4 regions of the Candidatus Symbiopectobacterium sp. NZEC135 genome follow, and region 4 is predicted to be linked to each of the others. Evidence: predicted binding sites of a transcription regulator. Region 4 holds the regulator's gene; each other region holds the start of a gene.
The links. Region 4 encodes PhoB, which activates phosphate uptake and scavenging genes when phosphate is short. Its sites were predicted from a motif close to CTGTCATAAAACTGNCNNAT; they were not measured.
Positions count from the first base shown of each region.

Region 1: a site for PhoB is predicted at 2,207-2,226, ahead of pitA (inorganic phosphate transporter PitA). Genes of this name have one in related genera too.
Region 2: a site for PhoB is predicted at 1,920-1,939, ahead of glpT (glycerol-3-phosphate transporter). Genes of this name have one in related genera too.
Region 3: a site for PhoB is predicted at 2,536-2,555, ahead of pstS (phosphate ABC transporter substrate-binding protein PstS). Genes of this name have one in related genera too.

Region 1 is NZ_JAGFPF010000064.1:16,593-20,849, forward strand. It holds gene uspB (universal stress protein UspB) at 206-541, shown strand; gene pitA (inorganic phosphate transporter PitA) at 635-2,137, opposite strand; gene J5224_RS20570 (NAD(P)/FAD-dependent oxidoreductase) at 2,410-3,600, shown strand; gene J5224_RS20575 (enolase C-terminal domain-like protein) at 3,744-4,257, opposite strand, start outside.
Region 2 is NZ_JAGFPF010000010.1:78,036-82,292, reverse strand. It holds gene glpB (glycerol-3-phosphate dehydrogenase subunit GlpB) at 1-81, opposite strand, end outside; gene glpA (anaerobic glycerol-3-phosphate dehydrogenase subunit A) at 71-1,726, opposite strand; gene glpT (glycerol-3-phosphate transporter) at 2,038-3,387, shown strand; gene yigL (sugar/pyridoxal phosphate phosphatase YigL) at 3,439-4,245, opposite strand.
Region 3 is NZ_JAGFPF010000006.1:122,217-126,473, forward strand. It holds gene pstA (phosphate ABC transporter permease PstA) at 1-301, opposite strand, end outside; gene pstC (phosphate ABC transporter permease PstC) at 301-1,260, opposite strand; gene pstS (phosphate ABC transporter substrate-binding protein PstS) at 1,383-2,426, opposite strand; gene J5224_RS05875 (hypothetical protein) at 3,014-3,331, shown strand; gene J5224_RS05880 (response regulator transcription factor) at 3,309-4,019, opposite strand; gene J5224_RS05885 (sensor histidine kinase) at 4,009-4,257, opposite strand, start outside.
Region 4 is NZ_JAGFPF010000005.1:84,935-89,191, forward strand. It holds gene J5224_RS04870 (SbcC/MukB-like Walker B domain-containing protein) at 1-1,233, opposite strand, end outside; gene sbcD (exonuclease subunit SbcD) at 1,230-2,453, opposite strand; gene phoB (phosphate response regulator transcription factor PhoB) at 2,725-3,414, shown strand; gene phoR (phosphate regulon sensor histidine kinase PhoR) at 3,481-4,257, shown strand, end outside.

The DNA.
Region 1 (4,257 bases), on a different contig from region 4:
GGGAAAAAGAGTAGGTAAAATCGTCAAAATTATTTGATATCGGTCACTCTGTGGCAAAAAACTGCTTTCCTCTTCTACAATAACAATGAGGGGGATATCTACGTGCCAAATCGCGTAATGAACGTGTGGCAAAACAATTCGCAAAAACGCCGTAGGATGTCACCACATCCTCATTCTGACGAATAACATTATCCGGGAGGGGAGCATGATCAGTACATTTGCGCTTTTCTGGGCCTTGTGCATCGTCTGTGTCATCAACATGGCGCGCTATTATTCTTCTTTGCGCGTACTGCTGATGATCCTGCGCGATTGCGACCCGCTGTTGTACCAGTATGTGGATGGCGGAGGATTCTTCACTTCCCACGGACAACCCAGTAAGCAGATTCGGCTGGTACGCTACATTTACGCACAGCGTTATCTGGAACACCACGATGAAGCGTTTATGCGCCGCTGTGAGCGAGTACGAGGCCAGTTTATGCTGACTTCCGCACTGTGTGGGCTAATACTGGTAAGTTTGCTGTCCATGATGATTTGGTATTGAGCGATTGGGTACTTAACAATGTGTAATCTAGAAATATAAAAGGCGATTCTCTCGAATCGCCTTTTTATTGCGTGCAGTTTCAACCCTGACGGATTAAATCAGTTTCAGCGCCAACCAATACAGCACGCCTGACATCACCAGAGAAACCGGCAGCGTAAACACCCATGCCAGCAGGATGTTCTTAACCGTTTTACCCTGTACGCCGCCGCCGTCAACGATCATGGTACCCGCGACCGCAGAGGAGAGAACATGGGTGGTGGACACGGGCATACCGGTATAGCTCGCCACACCAATTGACAGCGCCGCCGTCACCTGTGCAGACACCCCTTGCGCGTAGGTCATACCACGTTTACCGATCTTCTCGCCGATAGTTACCGCGACACGACGCCAGCCCACCATGGTGCCCAGGGAGAGCGCCAATGCGACAGCAACGATAATCCATAGCGGTGCGTATTCAACGGTTTTCAGCATATCCTGACGCAGATTGTTCAGGTAGCGGCGGTCTTCAGACGTGGTTTCCGGCAGCTTAGCTACCTTGTCCATGGTATCCGCGATGCACATCAGCAAGCGACGCACGCGACCGCGATCATCGGCATTCAACTGGTCATAACTCTTCAGGTTATTCAGCAGCCCCAGTGAACGCTCGATGGCAATCATTACGCGCGAACTGTCGCAGTGGAACTCTTTAGCGCCATTATCAGGCAACACCGTCTCTGTCGCCAGTACTGGCGTAGAGAGGTCGATGACGTGTTTAAGCGCATCGCCATGCTGTTGATAAAACTCCTGCAAATTGACGACCGCATCACGCGTGCGGCTGATCTCATAGCCGGAAGCGCTCATGTTGACGACAAAGCCAGCAGGCGCAACGCCAATCAGCACCAGCATGATCAGGCCGATACCTTTCTGTCCATCGTTAGCGCCGTGGGAGAAGCTGACACCGATAGCAGAAATGATAAGCGCTGTACGCGTCCAGAACGGCGGCTTGCGTTTGCCATCCAGCTTTTCACGATCGGCTGGCGTTAAGTGAACACGCTTGCGTTTCTTATTGTTATTCCAGAAACGCAGCAGCACGAACAGCACCAGACCCGCGACCACCATCCCCACAATCGGAGACAGAATCAGCGACAGGAAGATACTGATCATTTTGGGAACGTTAAGCGCATCCACGACAGAGGTATCGGTGAGCAGGGCGTTGGTCAAACCAATCCCGATGATAGAACCAATCAAGGTGTGGGAACTGGAGGCTGGCAAACCAAAGTACCAGGTACCCAAGTTCCAGATAATCGCCGCCAGCAGCATGGAGAACACCATGGCCAGGCCGTGCGCGGAACTGACGTTAAGCAGCAAATCAGTAGGCAGCAAATGCACGATGGCATAAGCTACGCTCAACCCGCCTAGCATCACGCCGAAAAAGTTAAACAGTCCGGCCATGACAACCGCATATTCCGCCCGCATCGCGCGCGTGTATATCACGGTGGCAACAGCATTCGCCGTATCGTGAAAGCCATTTATGGCTTCATAGAACAGAACAAATACCAGTGCCAAAATCAGCATCAGACCGGTATGAAAGTCAACCCCGGTAAATAAATGTAGCATAAGCGTTAGGCCATTTGTGGTCATGAACGCGGCGCATTATCTGCGACAAGCCTAAACGGGAAAAGGAAAATATGACTTTTTTTTGACGAAAAGATGACCAATGCGGCTATTGGTCGGATTTATCTTAATAAAATCAAAAAAATACATATTCTTGTATAAATATACATTTTGTTACGCTGGCATCCCTTCGCGCCTGACACTACAATCAGCCGCCCGTCGGTTATCGGGGAAAATGCTTACTTTTTATATCGCCATTGGCAGGAGAACGCACTGTGGAATCGTTTGATGTTGTCATTGTGGGTGCAGGTGCTGCCGGTCTGTTTTGCGCCGCCCAGGCAGGGCAACGCGGACTGCGCGTTCTGCTGGTGGATAACGGCAAAAAACCCGGTCGCAAGATATTGATGTCAGGCGGTGGTCGCTGCAATTTCACCAACATGTATGCCGAGCCAGCGGCTTATTTGTCTGAAAATCCGCATTTTTGCAAATCCGCACTGGCGCGCTACACCCAATGGGATTTTATCGATCTGGTCAATCGGCACGGTATTGCCTATCACGAGAAAACCCTTGGGCAGTTGTTTTGTGATGACAGCGCGCAGCAGATTGTGGACATGCTGATGCACGAATGTGAACTTGGTAACGTGCAGTTTCGTCTACGCAGCGAACTCCTGGGTATTGAACGGACAGACTCAGCGTTCACCCTCACCTTTGCCACTGGCACGCTCACGGTTCCACAGGTGGTGATTGCCAGCGGCGGGCTTTCCATGCCGGGGCTGGGCGCGTCGCCCTTCGGTTATCAGGTCGCACAGCAGTTTGGCATTAAGGTGCTGCCGACACGCGCCGCGCTGGTGCCGTTTACGCTGCATAAACCGCTATTGGAGCAGATACAGACCCTGTCTGGCGTTTCCGTGCCCGTGGTGGTGACGGCGAAAAACGGTGTCAGCTTTAAAGAGAACCTGCTGTTTACCCATCGTGGCCTTTCAGGCCCCGCCATTCTGCAACTGTCTAGCTATTGGCTACCGGGCGAATGGGTGACGATCAATCTGTTGCCACAGCACGATCTTAACGCACTGCTCGCCGAGCAACGTGCAGCACACCCCAATCAGAGCCTGAAAAATACGCTGGCGCTGTGGCTACCGAAGCGCTTGGTGGAGTGTCTGCAAACCTTGGGATTGGTGCCCGAGGTGTCACTTAAACAGTTGCAATCCCCCCAGATCGCGGCGCTCATTGAAAATCTGCACGCCTGGCAGGTGCAACCCAACGGTACGGAAGGCTACCGCACCGCAGAAGTCACCCTGGGCGGTGTGGATACGCGTGAGCTATCGTCAAAAACCATGGAGGTCAGTAAAATGCCGGGCCTCTATTTTATCGGTGAAGTGGTGGACGTTACCGGTTGGCTGGGCGGCTATAACTTCCAGTGGGCGTGGAGTTCTGCCTGGGCGTGTGCGCAGGCGTTGCGTGTTTGATGTGGGATAATCAAGTAGACAAAGGGAAAAGATTAGTGCTGTGTCGACTTTATTATCCCAAAAGCCCGGCCAGAGGCCGGACATCTTGTTGACGCCGTAAATGCAGGGATGTGCATTAACGGGATACTGCGTAGTGTATCACCTCATGGACGAGAGGCTGTTCCGTCTGGCGTACGGGCCATCGTCCAGGATGGAATGCCACCCTCACAGGGATATTTAGCGGCTTTCTCTTCATCAATATCAATGCCAAGGCCAGGCTTGTCATTCAAGTAGGCATAACCCTGATCGATCTCTGGACACCCAGAGAAGACCTCACGCAACGCATCATTCATTGGCGTATATTCTTGAATACCGAAATTTGGTGAGCTCAGATCAAGGTGCATATTGGCACAAACCCCAACGGGAGAGATATCACCCGGTCCGTGCCAAGCGGTACGCACGCCGTTCAGTTCACTGTAGACTGCCAGCTTCTTCGCTGGTGTAATGCCGCCAATCGTGCTGACGTGGCATCGGATGTAATCAATTAACTTGTTATCAATTAACGGCTTCCATTCGTTCACGTTAACGAACAGTTCACCCATCGAGATCGGTGTAGATGACTGCTGACGTAACATTTTCAGCCAGTCGATATTTTCCGGGGCGACAGGATCTTCAAGA
Region 2 (4,257 bases), on a different contig from region 4:
CTGTTTTCCTTGCTCCGCCAAACGAATACCGCAGGTGAGCCCGGCTAACCCGCCACCGATAATGACGACGTCATACCGCATGTTGTTCCTCCTGCTGATCCTCAATACTCAGCCCACACAAGCCCTGATACACCCAACTGGTAAATTCGCTTTCACGCAGCGCGTTGCCCCATGCGATGGGGCGAACGCCTTTCCAGCGCTCGTTTAAAAACTGGCTCAACTGTGCCAACGCTTGCGGCGGTGTCGATTGCCCCAGCTTGCACAGCAACCCGGCAGCACGGCACGCGCAAAGCTCGCCCTGGCAGGTTCCCATCCCGACACGGGTACGCCGCCGCAGGTCAATCAGGTTGTTGACCTTGAGTGCTTCCACGGCATAACGCACCTCACCCGCCGTGACCGCTTCGCATTCGCACACCAGGCTACTGTCGGCATACTCGCCAGACAGTACGCGCGCCGCGCGATCGCCGTGGCGATAAATCGCGGAGCCGCGCAGCGGCGCAGAAAAGGCGCGCGTGCCTGACGTTACGGCAGCAGGTTGTTCCGTCGAGGCGCTGGCGGAGCCGGGCAGTGGCCGTTCCGCCGTGGTGCAGCGCGCGCTGTGCCCCAGCTTTTCACACACCTTGTCGGTGACCCACTCCGCCATCAGACGGTACGTCATTAATTTGCCGCCGGTAATGGTGACAAACCCTTCCAGACCGTCGCGGCTGGCGTGGTCAAGCAGCACGATACCGCGGCTTACGCTGCGCCCGCTCGGATCATTATCGCTTGCCACCAGCGGACGCACGCCCGCATAGGCGCGCAAAATGCGCGTCTGCGCCATCATCGGAGCCAGTTTCGCCCCTTCACGCATCAGGATCTCTACTTCTTGCGGCGTGACGGACATGTTGTCTATCTGGTCATAGTCCACACGGGTTGAGGTGGTGCCGATCAGCGAAATGGTGTCACCCGGTACCAAAATGTCGGCATCGGCGGGCTTACGGCAGCGGTTAATCACCATATTGTTGATACGGTGGCCGAGAATCAGCAACGCGCCTTTGGCAGGGAACATGCGCACGCGCAGATCCGCATATTCGGCAATGCGCTGTCCCCAGATGCCGGCTGCGTTAATCACCACCTGTGCATAGAGATCGAGAGTGCGTTGTTGTTTATGGTCGAAAACGCGCACGCCAGTGACACGATCGCCCTGACGTATCAGTCCCAGCACTTCGTGATAGGTCAATACTTCCGCCCCGTGCTCACACGCATCCACCATATTGGCGGTGGTGAGCCGAAACGGATCAACGGTGCCATCCGGCACGCGCACCGCACCAATCAGCTGCGGGTTGGCGGCAGGTTCAAGGCGCAGCGCTTCTTGCGGATCAATCGCTTGGGCATTGATACCCGCCTGCTGACAGGCCGCAATAAACTGGGATTGATAGGCCAAATCGTCTTCAGGCAGTGTCAAGAACAGACCATCTGTCGGTTCCACGCAGTGCCGGGCAATGCGGCGTAAAATCTGGTTTTCTTCAATACATTCGCGCGCGGATTCACTGTCAGTTACCGCATAGCGCGAACCGCTGTGCAGCAACCCGTGGTTACGCCCGGTGGCGCCTGTCGCGATGTCAAAGCGCTCCAGCAGCAGGCAACGCAGTCCCCTGAGTGCCAGGTCGCGCAAGGTTCCCGCGCCAGTCGCGCCGCCGCCAATCACGATAACGTCGGTTTCGCGGTAGGCTGTGCTGTTTTCCATGATGGTGTCACCTTTCCGGATCTTCATTAAGGGTATTCAGACACAGAAAAGAAAAAAAATGATTGATAAAGAGCAAATTCGAGCAAAAAACGAAAATAACGAACCGAGTATGTAGCCGTTTCGCGATAAAAGTCACACCCAAAAGGGTGTCTATAGGGGGGATTTTGTTAAGCAAAGCACAATAATTGAACGACCGTCATAAAAATGTAACGTTTTAGCGGTGGCTCACATTGAAACCCTGCGCCATTTCGCTACCATACGCGCGATTTAATACAAAATAATTATCGCTTTTAAGCGTATTGGAGAACGTTATGCTGAGTATTTTTAAACCCGCCCAGCACCAGCCCAGAGTGAGCGACGATCGGGTCGATCCGTTATACCGTCGTCTGCGCTGGCAGATTTTTTTTGGGATCTTTTTCGGTTATGCCGCTTACTATCTGGTAAGAAAAAATTTCGCATTAGCCATGCCGTACCTGATTGAACAAGGGTTCTCTCGCGGTGACCTTGGCTTTGCGTTATCAGGGATTTCTATCGCCTATGGTTTTTCCAAATTTATCATGGGCTCCATCTCCGACCGTTCCAACCCGCGCGTATTCTTGCCCGCGGGGTTGATTCTGGCGGCGGCTGTGATGCTGTTTATGGGCTTCGTGCCTTGGGCAACATCGAGCATCGCCATCATGTTTGTGCTGCTGTTCCTGTGCGGCTGGTTCCAGGGTATGGGGTGGCCACCGTGCGGACGTACCATGGTGCACTGGTGGTCGCAGAAAGAGCGCGGCGGTATTGTTTCTGTCTGGAACTGTGCTCACAACGTGGGGGGCGGGATCCCACCGCTGCTGTTCCTGCTGGGGATGGCCTGGTTCCATGACTGGAGAGCGGCACTCTACATGCCAGCGTTTGGCGCGATCCTGATTGCGGTGTTCGCCTTCGTGATGATGCGCGACACCCCGCAATCCTGCGGCCTGCCGCCGATTGAAGAATACAAAAATGACTATCCTGCGGATTACACCGAAACCTCAGAGAAGGAACTGACGGCAAAAGAGATCTTCATGCAGTATGTGTTCCCGAACAAACTGCTGTGGTATATCGCCATCGCTAACGTGTTCGTCTACCTGCTGCGTTACGGTATTCTCGACTGGTCACCGACCTACCTGAAAGAAGTGAAGCACTTCGCGCTGGATAAATCCTCCTGGGCATACTTCCTGTACGAATATGCGGGGATCCCCGGCACGCTGCTGTGCGGTTGGATGTCTGACAAGGTGTTCAAGGGCAATCGTGGTGCCACTGGGGTGTTCTTTATGACACTGGTCACCATCGCGACCGTGGTTTACTGGCTGAACCCTGCCGGCAACCCTGGCATCGATATGGCCTGCATGATCGTTATCGGCTTCCTGATCTACGGCCCTGTCATGCTGATCGGCTTGCACGCGCTGGAACTGGCACCGAAAAAAGCGGCGGGCACAGCGGCAGGCTTTACCGGCCTGTTCGGTTACCTCGGCGGCTCCGTTGCGGCCAGCGCCATTGTTGGCTACACCGTTGACTTTTTCGGTTGGGACGGCGGCTTTATGGTGATGATCGGCGGCAGCGTCATCGCGGTGCTGCTGCTGTTTATTGTCATGGTTAATGAAAAGAAACATAAGGCAGAAATGGAGAAACGCGCGTAATCGCGGAACGCTTCAGCTGTCTGCTGGCGGCCTTGGCCGCCAGCAACCCCCTCACACCACCGAGAGAAACAAACGACGCAGCGCGTGCGCTACCGCATCGTCCGCATTGCTACCAATGACTTCCAACTGCGGCAGTAAATCTTTCAGGCGCTGATGCGCGTTGCGCATAATGTACCCTTTGCCCGCCATCGACAGCATTTCGAAATCGTTCATGCCATCGCCAAACGCAATGCACGATGTCAGGGTATGGCCCATCAGTTTGGCGACTTGCTCCAACGCATGACCTTTGGACACGCCCCCCGCCATCACCTCCAGACAACTCAGTGTGGAAAAGCTCACGTTAACCCGATCGCCCCAGCGCGCATTGATCGCCTCTTCCAATGGCAGCAGCTTCTCATGGCTGTCACAGGTGAAGAACACTTTGCTCACGCCGTCGGTGCCGAGCAGACCCGGTTCAAACAGTTTGTATTTAAATACCGACTCCTGGAAAAAGCGTTCCTCTTCCGGACGAGAGCGACTCATAAACCATTCATCGCCGCGGTAGACGTGCGTCAGCATCTCCGGGTTGCTGTACACCATGCCGTAAAGATCGTGTGCAATATCCTGATCCAGATTGTGACTGAAGATAAGCTCCCCTTGAGTGTTGTGCACGCGTGCGCCGTTAGAGGTGATCATAAAGGCGCTGATGCCCAGCCCGTCACGAATCTGCGCGACATCCAGATGATGCCGCCCGGTGGCAAACACAAAGTGGATGCCCTGTGCGGTCAGCAGTTTCAGGGTCTCTTTGGCGAATGGAGACAGCGTGTGGTCTGGCGACAGCAGCGTGCCGTCTAAATCGGAAGCAACGACGTGATACATAACAGTGAACTC
Region 3 (4,257 bases), on a different contig from region 4:
CGAGCGGTGTACCTAACACGGTGGCCCAGAAAATCAGCAATCCGCTGCCGACAATGGCGTTAGCAAGCCCGCCGCCTGCGGTATTGGGCGGTGGCGTCATTTCGGTAAACAGCGCCAGCGACATGCCATCGATCCCTCTCACTACGGTGGAGAACAGGATCCACACCAGCCAGAACAGGCCAAACGCCATGGTGGTCATGGAGAGGCATAGCGCAATGCGGTTCTTCTGGCGACGCCAGGCCTGCATTTTCTGCCGGGTGCGCGCCAACGTGGCTTCTTGTTCCATTCCTAACGCCGCCATTAGCGTGCCCCCTCATTTTTTGCCAGACGCATAATCATCAACTTAGACAGCGCCAGCACGATAAAGGTAATCACAAACAGGATAAGGCCAAGCTGCATCAACGCCGCCGTGTGCAGGCCAGATTCCGCTTCGGCAAACTCGTTCGCCAGCGCGGACGTGATACTGTTGCCGGGCATAAACAGCGACAGGCTATCGAGCTGGTAGGTGTTACCGATGATAAAGGTCACCGCCATGGTTTCACCCAGCGCACGGCCCAACCCCAGCATGACGCCACCAATCACCCCGTTCTTGGTGTAAGGCAATACGATGCGCCAAATCACTTCCCAGGTAGTACAACCAATGCCGTAGGCTGACTCTTTCATCATTACCGGCGTTTGCTCAAACACGTCACGCATTACGGCAGCGATATAAGGAATGATCATGATGGCCAGAATCACACCGGCGGCCAGAATACCGATACCAAACGCCGGACCAGAGAACAGCGTGCCCAAAAAAGGAATGCCGGACAGGATGCTCCCGACCGGTTGCTGGAAGTATTTGGCGAACAACGGTGCGAAAATAAACAGGCCCCACATGCCGTAAACGATACTCGGAATGGCGGCCAATAATTCGATGGCAACGCCCAGCGGGCGTTTTAACCAATTCGGTGCCAGTTCGGTCAGGAACAAGGCAATACCGAAACTGATAGGAATAGCGATGATCAGGGCAATCAGCGAGGTCACGACGGTACCGTAAATCGGCACCAGCGCACCAAACTGCCCGGCAGGGGCATCCCACTCTTTAGTCCACAGAAACGCAAAGCCAAACTTTTGAATGCTCGGCCAGGATGCCACGATCAGCGATACGATGATGCCACCCAGCAGCAGCAGCGTCAGCAGCGCGGAGAATCTCACCAGTGCGCTAAAGATGACGTCGCCCAGCTTTCCGGGGGCTTTCATGGTTGGCTTATACTCAGCCATAGGGCTCTCTTCTTCAGTGTTAATCATTTGACAGGCAAAGGCGGACGGGCTTCCCGCCCATCCGCCATAACTTATGTCAGTGCCTTGTTAACCGCACAAGGGCTTGCATAGCGTTTCAATGCTTATTTAAACAGCGCGTTACCGCTGCTGTCTTTTACACTGGTTTTCCATGCGGCACGAATCTGCTCAACCACTTCGGTTGGCAGCGTAGCGTAATCCAGCGCTACCGCTTGCTCACCGCCTTTCTTGAACGCCCAGTCAAAGAACTTCAGCACTTCAGCGCCCTGCTCTGGTTTTTCTTGTTTCTGGTGAACCAGAATGAAGGTGGTAGAAGTGATTGGCCATGCGTCAGCACCGTGCTGGTTGGTCAGGTCCTGAGCAAAAGATTTGCTCCAGTCGACACCCTTAGCAGCGTTGCTGAATGATTGACCGGTCGGTTGAACGGCTTTACCGTCGGCAGAAATCAGCTTGGTGTAAGCCAGGTTGTTCTGCTTGGCATAAGCGTATTCAACATAACCGATTGAGCCTGGCAGACGCTGAACGAACGCGGCAATACCGTCGTTACCTTTACCGCCCAGACCGGTCGGCCAGTTAACCGTAGAACCCGCACCAATTTTCTCTTTCCATTCAGCGTTCACTTTCGCCAGATAGCTGGTGAACACGAAAGAGGTACCGGAACCGTCAGCGCGACGAACAACGGCGATATCCTGATCCGGCAGTTTAACGCCCGGGTTCAGTTTAGTGATGGCTGCGTCGTTCCATTTTTTGATTTTACCCAGGTAGATATCACCCAGCGTTTTACCATCCAGCGTCAGTTCGCCAGATTTGATGCCCGGAACGTTAACCGCCAATACCACACCACCGATGACGGTAGGGAACTGGAACAGGCCATCTTCAGCCAGCTTCTCATCAGCCAGTGGCGCATCAGATGCACCGAAATCAACGGTTTTTGCTTGAATCTGTTTAACGCCGCCAGAAGAACCAATACCTTGGTAGTTAACTTTATTGCCCGTTTCTTTCTGGTAAGAGTCTGCCCACTTGGCGTAGACCGGCGCTGGGAACGTAGCACCTGCACCGGTAAGGTTAACGGCAGCTGAGGCGTTGACCGCCGTCAGGGAGAAGGTTGCCATAACAAGACCGGCAATCGTGGTACGCATCAGTTTCATAATCCCTCCTGTGGGATTTTTTAAAGGTGTCGACCCAGATTCTTTATTGATCAGAGTGTAGTTCGCAGGAGGAAAAATAGGACAATTACATGACAGTAAAATGTATTGAATATGACAGTTTTATGACAAGGGAAAATTACAGAGAATAATTGATGTGATAACTGCTTACGCTAACGCAAAATTACGCCCTTTTCATATCAAAAAGGACTAAATCAAAAAACAAGCGCGACATCATACAGCACAAAACTTCAGACATAAGGCTATAAAATATATTATATTTCAAACAACTACAAAAAAAACAACGTCACAATTGGTCACTTTCCGTGTTTTTTGGTGGGTTGCAGCGTAAGTAACAGAATCATTACCATCCATTAGCAAGTAGACCCATGCAGAGGATGACAGTGATATCACCAGCGAAAAGCCATATCCAATAAAGGCTCGCTGGAAGCCCATTTCCCGTGTGCATATCAGAGATAACCAGAGCCTTACTTTTCAGCCAATCGAACATCTGTTCTGATCGTGAGAGACAAAGAGGGCGCTAACCTTGAAGGCACACCTGCCCTTACTCTTTTTTACTGGTGACGCCCATGATAAATTCAATTGATACTCATCAGGTAACATCCATTCTACAAAAAGCGCATCAGCACTGGGGATCAGGTCAGGTGGTTCAAGCAGAAGAATATTGCCAGCAGGTGTTAGCAATATTGCCAGAGCAGCCCGACGCCTTACGTCTACTTGGATTAATCGCCAATTTCTATGGTAGGCGCGATCAGGCTATTTATTTCTTGAGACTTGCGATTATTTCCCCCTACGCGCCAACAACTGACCTCGACAATCCGGATGAAATGTACCAACTGAACAGTCATCAGAATGAAGCTGAAATTACTCCCCTTCAGCGAGAATAATTTCACCAACAAAGCAATAGCCGACGGCATGGACAGTTCGGATCGGAATATCAACACCGATCTGAGAAGCGACTTTCGCACGTAATCGACGCACCAGTGAATCGAGTGAACGGCCACTGTAGTAGTCATCTCGCTGGTACAACCTCTCTAAAATCATCTTTCTTTGTACAGGTGTGCCAGGCTTATCAGCCAGTAACTCGAGAAACATCAACTCCTTTAGGCTGAGTAACACGAGTGCATCCTGATTACAGCTCAATTTCCATTGCGTTGAAAAGATAGTCCATTGTTTCTGCGCTTCACTTACTTCTGCGGTTGGCTTATCTATGCGCTGCGCGATACTGGTTATCACGGCTGACAGCTCACGGCAGTCCACCGGTTTAACCAGATAGATATCTGCACCAGAGCGATACCCCTTGAGTTTATCTTCTAAACTACTACGAGCAGTGAGAATGATAATGCCCATGTTAGTGTTCGCCCGTAAATATTCGGCAAGAACATAACCCACTTGATCGGGTAGACCGACATCTATCACCGCAACCTGAAAATGACATTTTGGTAAAGATTGATAAAACTCAGCAGCATTTTTAGCAGCAGTAATGGTCATATTATTTAGCGCTAACCACTCTACCAAGCTATCTCGCAAATCCTCATCATCTTCGACTAATAACACATTAATTTCAGATGCCATTGTTCTGGACCTCTTCATGATAACAAGGTAATGAGACTGTCGCTGAAGTGCCACCTTCAGGACGATTACTTAACTGTATGTAACCACCATGCTGACTAATAATACGCTGTACCAAGTATAAACCAATGCCGCTACCCGCAACAAAACCAGTGCGACTGCCTCTAAAATATTTACCATACACAAGATCCAGCTCCAGCTGGGGGATACCTGGCCCATTATCGCTAATGGTAAGCGTCAC
Region 4 (4,257 bases):
TCGGGTTTCACGCTGTGTGCGTAGGGTATCGCGCTGGCGAAGCAGGTCGGTCAGTTGCTGTTGTTGGTTATCACGTTGCGTTTGTGTTTGGGTTAACGCTTGTCGATGTTCGGCACAACGTTCCCCCTGGCGAGCGATGTCCTGATCGAGCGGTATGACCTGCTGCTCGATCAGCGCTTCTTCCTGCTGGCGTGCAGCGTTGTGTCGCTGCTGTGCCTGTTGCGCTTGCAGGAACAACTGCTGTTGCTGTTGATGTGCTATCTGGCTAGCGGTGTGTTGTTGGGCTAACGCGGTTTCACGCGCTTGTGCTGCAACCCGAGCCAACTGAGCACGCTCGTGTTCGCGTTGCAAGGGGCGCAATTTTTCTGCTGGCTCGTCGCGTTCCAGCCGTAATCGATCGGGTTCAGCGTCCCGTTGCGCCTGCTCGGACGCCTCAGCCTGCTGCTGCTTTTGGCGTAAGTCCTGTTGCAGATGCCGTTCTTGAGCCTGCCATTGCTGGTGTGTCAGTGCTTGCTCACGTTTTTCACGCAGTTGCTGCTCTTCTTGCTGTCTTTGTTTCAGTGTTGCTTGTACCACGTCGCGCTCATCGTTATCCAACAGTGCGATGGCTGAGGCGCGCGCTTGTAGCGTGTCCAATACCCCTTTTGCTTCTTTATGCCGCTCATAGATCCGGCTGGAGATGTCACCATAAATTGCTGTGCCGGTCAGTTCCTCCAGCAGTGCCGCGCGGTCTTTAGTATCGGCGTTGAGAAAGGCGGCAAATTGCCCCTGTGAGAGCATCATTGAGCGAGTAAAACGCTCAAAATCCAATCCGGTAATACGGACGGTGTGAGCCAGTTTTTCGGACAGCTTTTGTGTGAGGATCTTGCCGTCTTCGATCAGCGCCAGTTCAGCTTTCGGCGTTTGCAGATTGCCGTCTGTCGCATCTTTGGCTCGGCGTTGACTCCAGAACGCGCGATAGCCGACGCCTTTGACCTCAAACTCCACTTCAGCCAGACAGTCGGCGGTGTTGCGCGTCATCAGCTCGTTCTGCGTGGCGGAGAGCGCATTTAGCCGCGGCGTCTGGTGATACAGCGCCAGGCAAATGGCATCCAGCAGCGTAGTTTTTCCCGCGCCGGTTGGGCCTGTGATGGCAAACAGACCGTTGCTGGCAAACGGCTCCTGCGTGAAGTCAATCTTCCATTCGCCTTTGAGCGAGTTGAGGTTTTTTAACCGTAGGCTCAGGATTTTCATGCTTGTGGCGCTCCTTCGCTGACGTCTCGGACGATTTCATTGAACAGCGGACGCAGTCGTGCTTGCTGTTCTTGCGCCATGTCAGTCAGCGCCAGTTTGCGTTCGAAAACGTCCTGTGGGGATAATTCGTCCAGCGTTTCTTTCTTTTCGCGGGCAATGGCCTGCAAGCGCTGCTCACGGTTGCGCCGTAACAGCAACACGTCGACGGGCAATGTGTGCGTTAACTGTTGGATACGTTGCTGCATATCGCTAAGGTAGGTATCGGTGGCGATCTCAATGTCCAGCCAGACGCGCTGCCCCGCTTCGGGTTCGGGTAGGCTGTGCAACTGCTGCTCAATGTCCGCCAGATTGCCTTTGATGAGACGCATCGGTTGCGTCACCGGTACGGGCAGTAGCGTTATTTCCGGGGGAACGTCTGGCGTGAAGTCGATCAACGCGACCGATTTCTCACTGCCAAGTTCATCAAAACTCAGGGCAATCGGGGAGCCGCTGTAGCGGATATGCTCACTGTGCCCCACGCGCTGCGGGCGGTGGATATGCCCAAGGGCGATATAATCGGCAGGCGGAAAGGCCTGTACCGGGAAAGCATCGAGCGAGCCGATGTAGATCTCGCGTACCGCTTCCGAAGCGGTAACCCCCACGGTGGTCAGGTGTCCGGTGGCGATAATCGGCAGGGGCAATGCCAGCGTGTCGCGCAAATCGCAGGCGTGCCGGTAGCACTGCGCGTAGTGTTCGCTGATGGCGTCTTGCAAGGCGAGCTGTTTTTCCACGCCGGATTGACCCGCCAGGCTGCGCAGGATGTCGCGTGGGCGCAGAAACGGAATGGCGCACAGCATTGCGCCGGGCGTGCCTTGACGGGTATTGAGTGTGAGGACCTGCTGCGTGACATCTTCGGCGGCGTTGGCGATAACACGGGTATTGAGGCACGCCAGCAGATCCCGCGATTCATTCAGGGTTGCTACCGCATCGTGGTTTCCTGCCAGTAATACCAATTGGCATCCGGTGGTGCGCAATGCCACCACAAACCGGTTGAGCATTTCGCGCGCATAGCTCGGCGGTGAACCGTTATCAAAGATGTCACCGGCCACAATCAGCGCATCGACTTGATGTTCGGTTATCTGCACGATAAGCCAGTCGAGAAACGCTTGATGCTCCGGTGCGCGGCTTTTAGTATAAAAATATTGGCCCAGATGCCAGTCTGCGGTGTGAATGATACGCATGGCGTTTCCTGTTAGACGTGCTATCTACTTGTAGGGCGATTATACGCAGTGAGGGCGGCGACTGTCGTTACCGCCGCGAACATTTTGGAAACAGCTGTTAAATCGGGTGTTACCTTCAGTTTGGGTTTTCATAAATCTGTCATAAAACTGACGCATACTGCTTTCGCCCACAGAAGATAAGCCGCTCAGGCACCTTATAGGTAACGTGGGCAATCGTGAGATTTCGTTATTGTTGACGCGTTTCATACGCTGACTAACGGCAGGATGAACAATGGCAAGACGCATACTGGTCGTAGAAGATGAAGCGCCGATTCGTGAAATGGTGTGCTTCGTATTAGAGCAAAACGGCTATCAATCCGTTGAAGCGGAAGATTATGACAGCGCTGTGACGCGTTTGTCCGAACCCTATCCGGATCTGGTACTGCTGGACTGGATGTTGCCAGGTGGCTCGGGATTGCAGTTTATCAAGCACATGAAGCGCGAAGCGCTAACGCGGGATATTCCCGTCATGATGTTGACGGCGCGCGGCGAAGAGGAAGATCGCGTGCGTGGGCTTGAGGTGGGGGCAGATGATTATATCACCAAGCCGTTTTCGCCCAAAGAGCTGGTAGCGCGCATCAAGGCAGTGATGCGCCGTATTTCACCCATGGCGGTGGAAGAGGTCATTGAAATGCGGGGGTTGAGTCTGGACCCAACGTCGCATCGCGTTACCACCGAACAACACGCGCTGGAGATGGGGCCGACCGAATTCAAGCTGCTGCATTTCTTTATGACACACGCTGAGCGTGTATACAGCCGCGAGCAGTTGCTCAATAACGTTTGGGGAACTAACGTTTATGTTGAGGATCGTACTGTGGACGTGCATATTCGTCGCTTGCGCAAAGCGCTGGAAACCAGCGGACACGATAAAATGGTGCAAACGGTCCGGGGAACGGGGTACCGTTTTTCTACGCGTTATTGATGCGCGCGTGAGCCATAGCGTGCGCGACATCGTGGCTGAATACCGCCAAAGCGGAGAATTTTTAACGTGTTAGAACGTCTTTCGTGGAAAAAGCTGGCATTGGAGCTGGCTTTTTTTTGCTTGCCAGCCCTGCTGTTGGGTCTGATTTTCGGCTACCTGCCCTGGTTTATGCTGGCGGCGGTGCTGGTGGTGCTTGGCTGGAATTATTACAACCAGCTTAAACTCTCCTACTGGCTGTGGGTCGATCGCAGCATGACGCCACCGCCCGGGCGCTGGAGCTGGGAGCCGCTGTTTTACGGGCTGTATCAAATGCAGTTGCGCAATCGGCGGCGGCGGCGCGAACTGGCCTTGCTGATCAAACGTTTTCGCAGCGGGGCCGAGTCGTTGCCTGATGGTGTGGTGATCACCACCGAAGAGGGCACCATTATCTGGTGCAACGGCCTGTCGCAGCATTTACTTAGCCTGCGTTGGCCGGAAGATAACGGCCAGAATATCCTCAACTTGCTGCGCTATCCCGAGTTCACCCAATACATGCGCCAGCAGGATTTCACCCGCGCCCTGACCCTGCAACTGATCAATTCACACCATGTCGAATTCCGTGTTATGCCGTACTCGGAAGGGCAATTATTGATGGTGGTGCGTGACATTACCCAGATGCATCAGTTGGAGGGGGCTCGGCGTAATTTCTTCGCCAACGTCAGCCATGAATTACGCACGCCACTCACCGTGCTGCAAGGTTACCTGGAGATGATGCAGGACGATTCACTGGACGGTGCCTTACGCAGCAAAGCGCTCTCTACCATGCAGGAACAGACGCGGCGCATGGATGGGTTGGTGAAACAG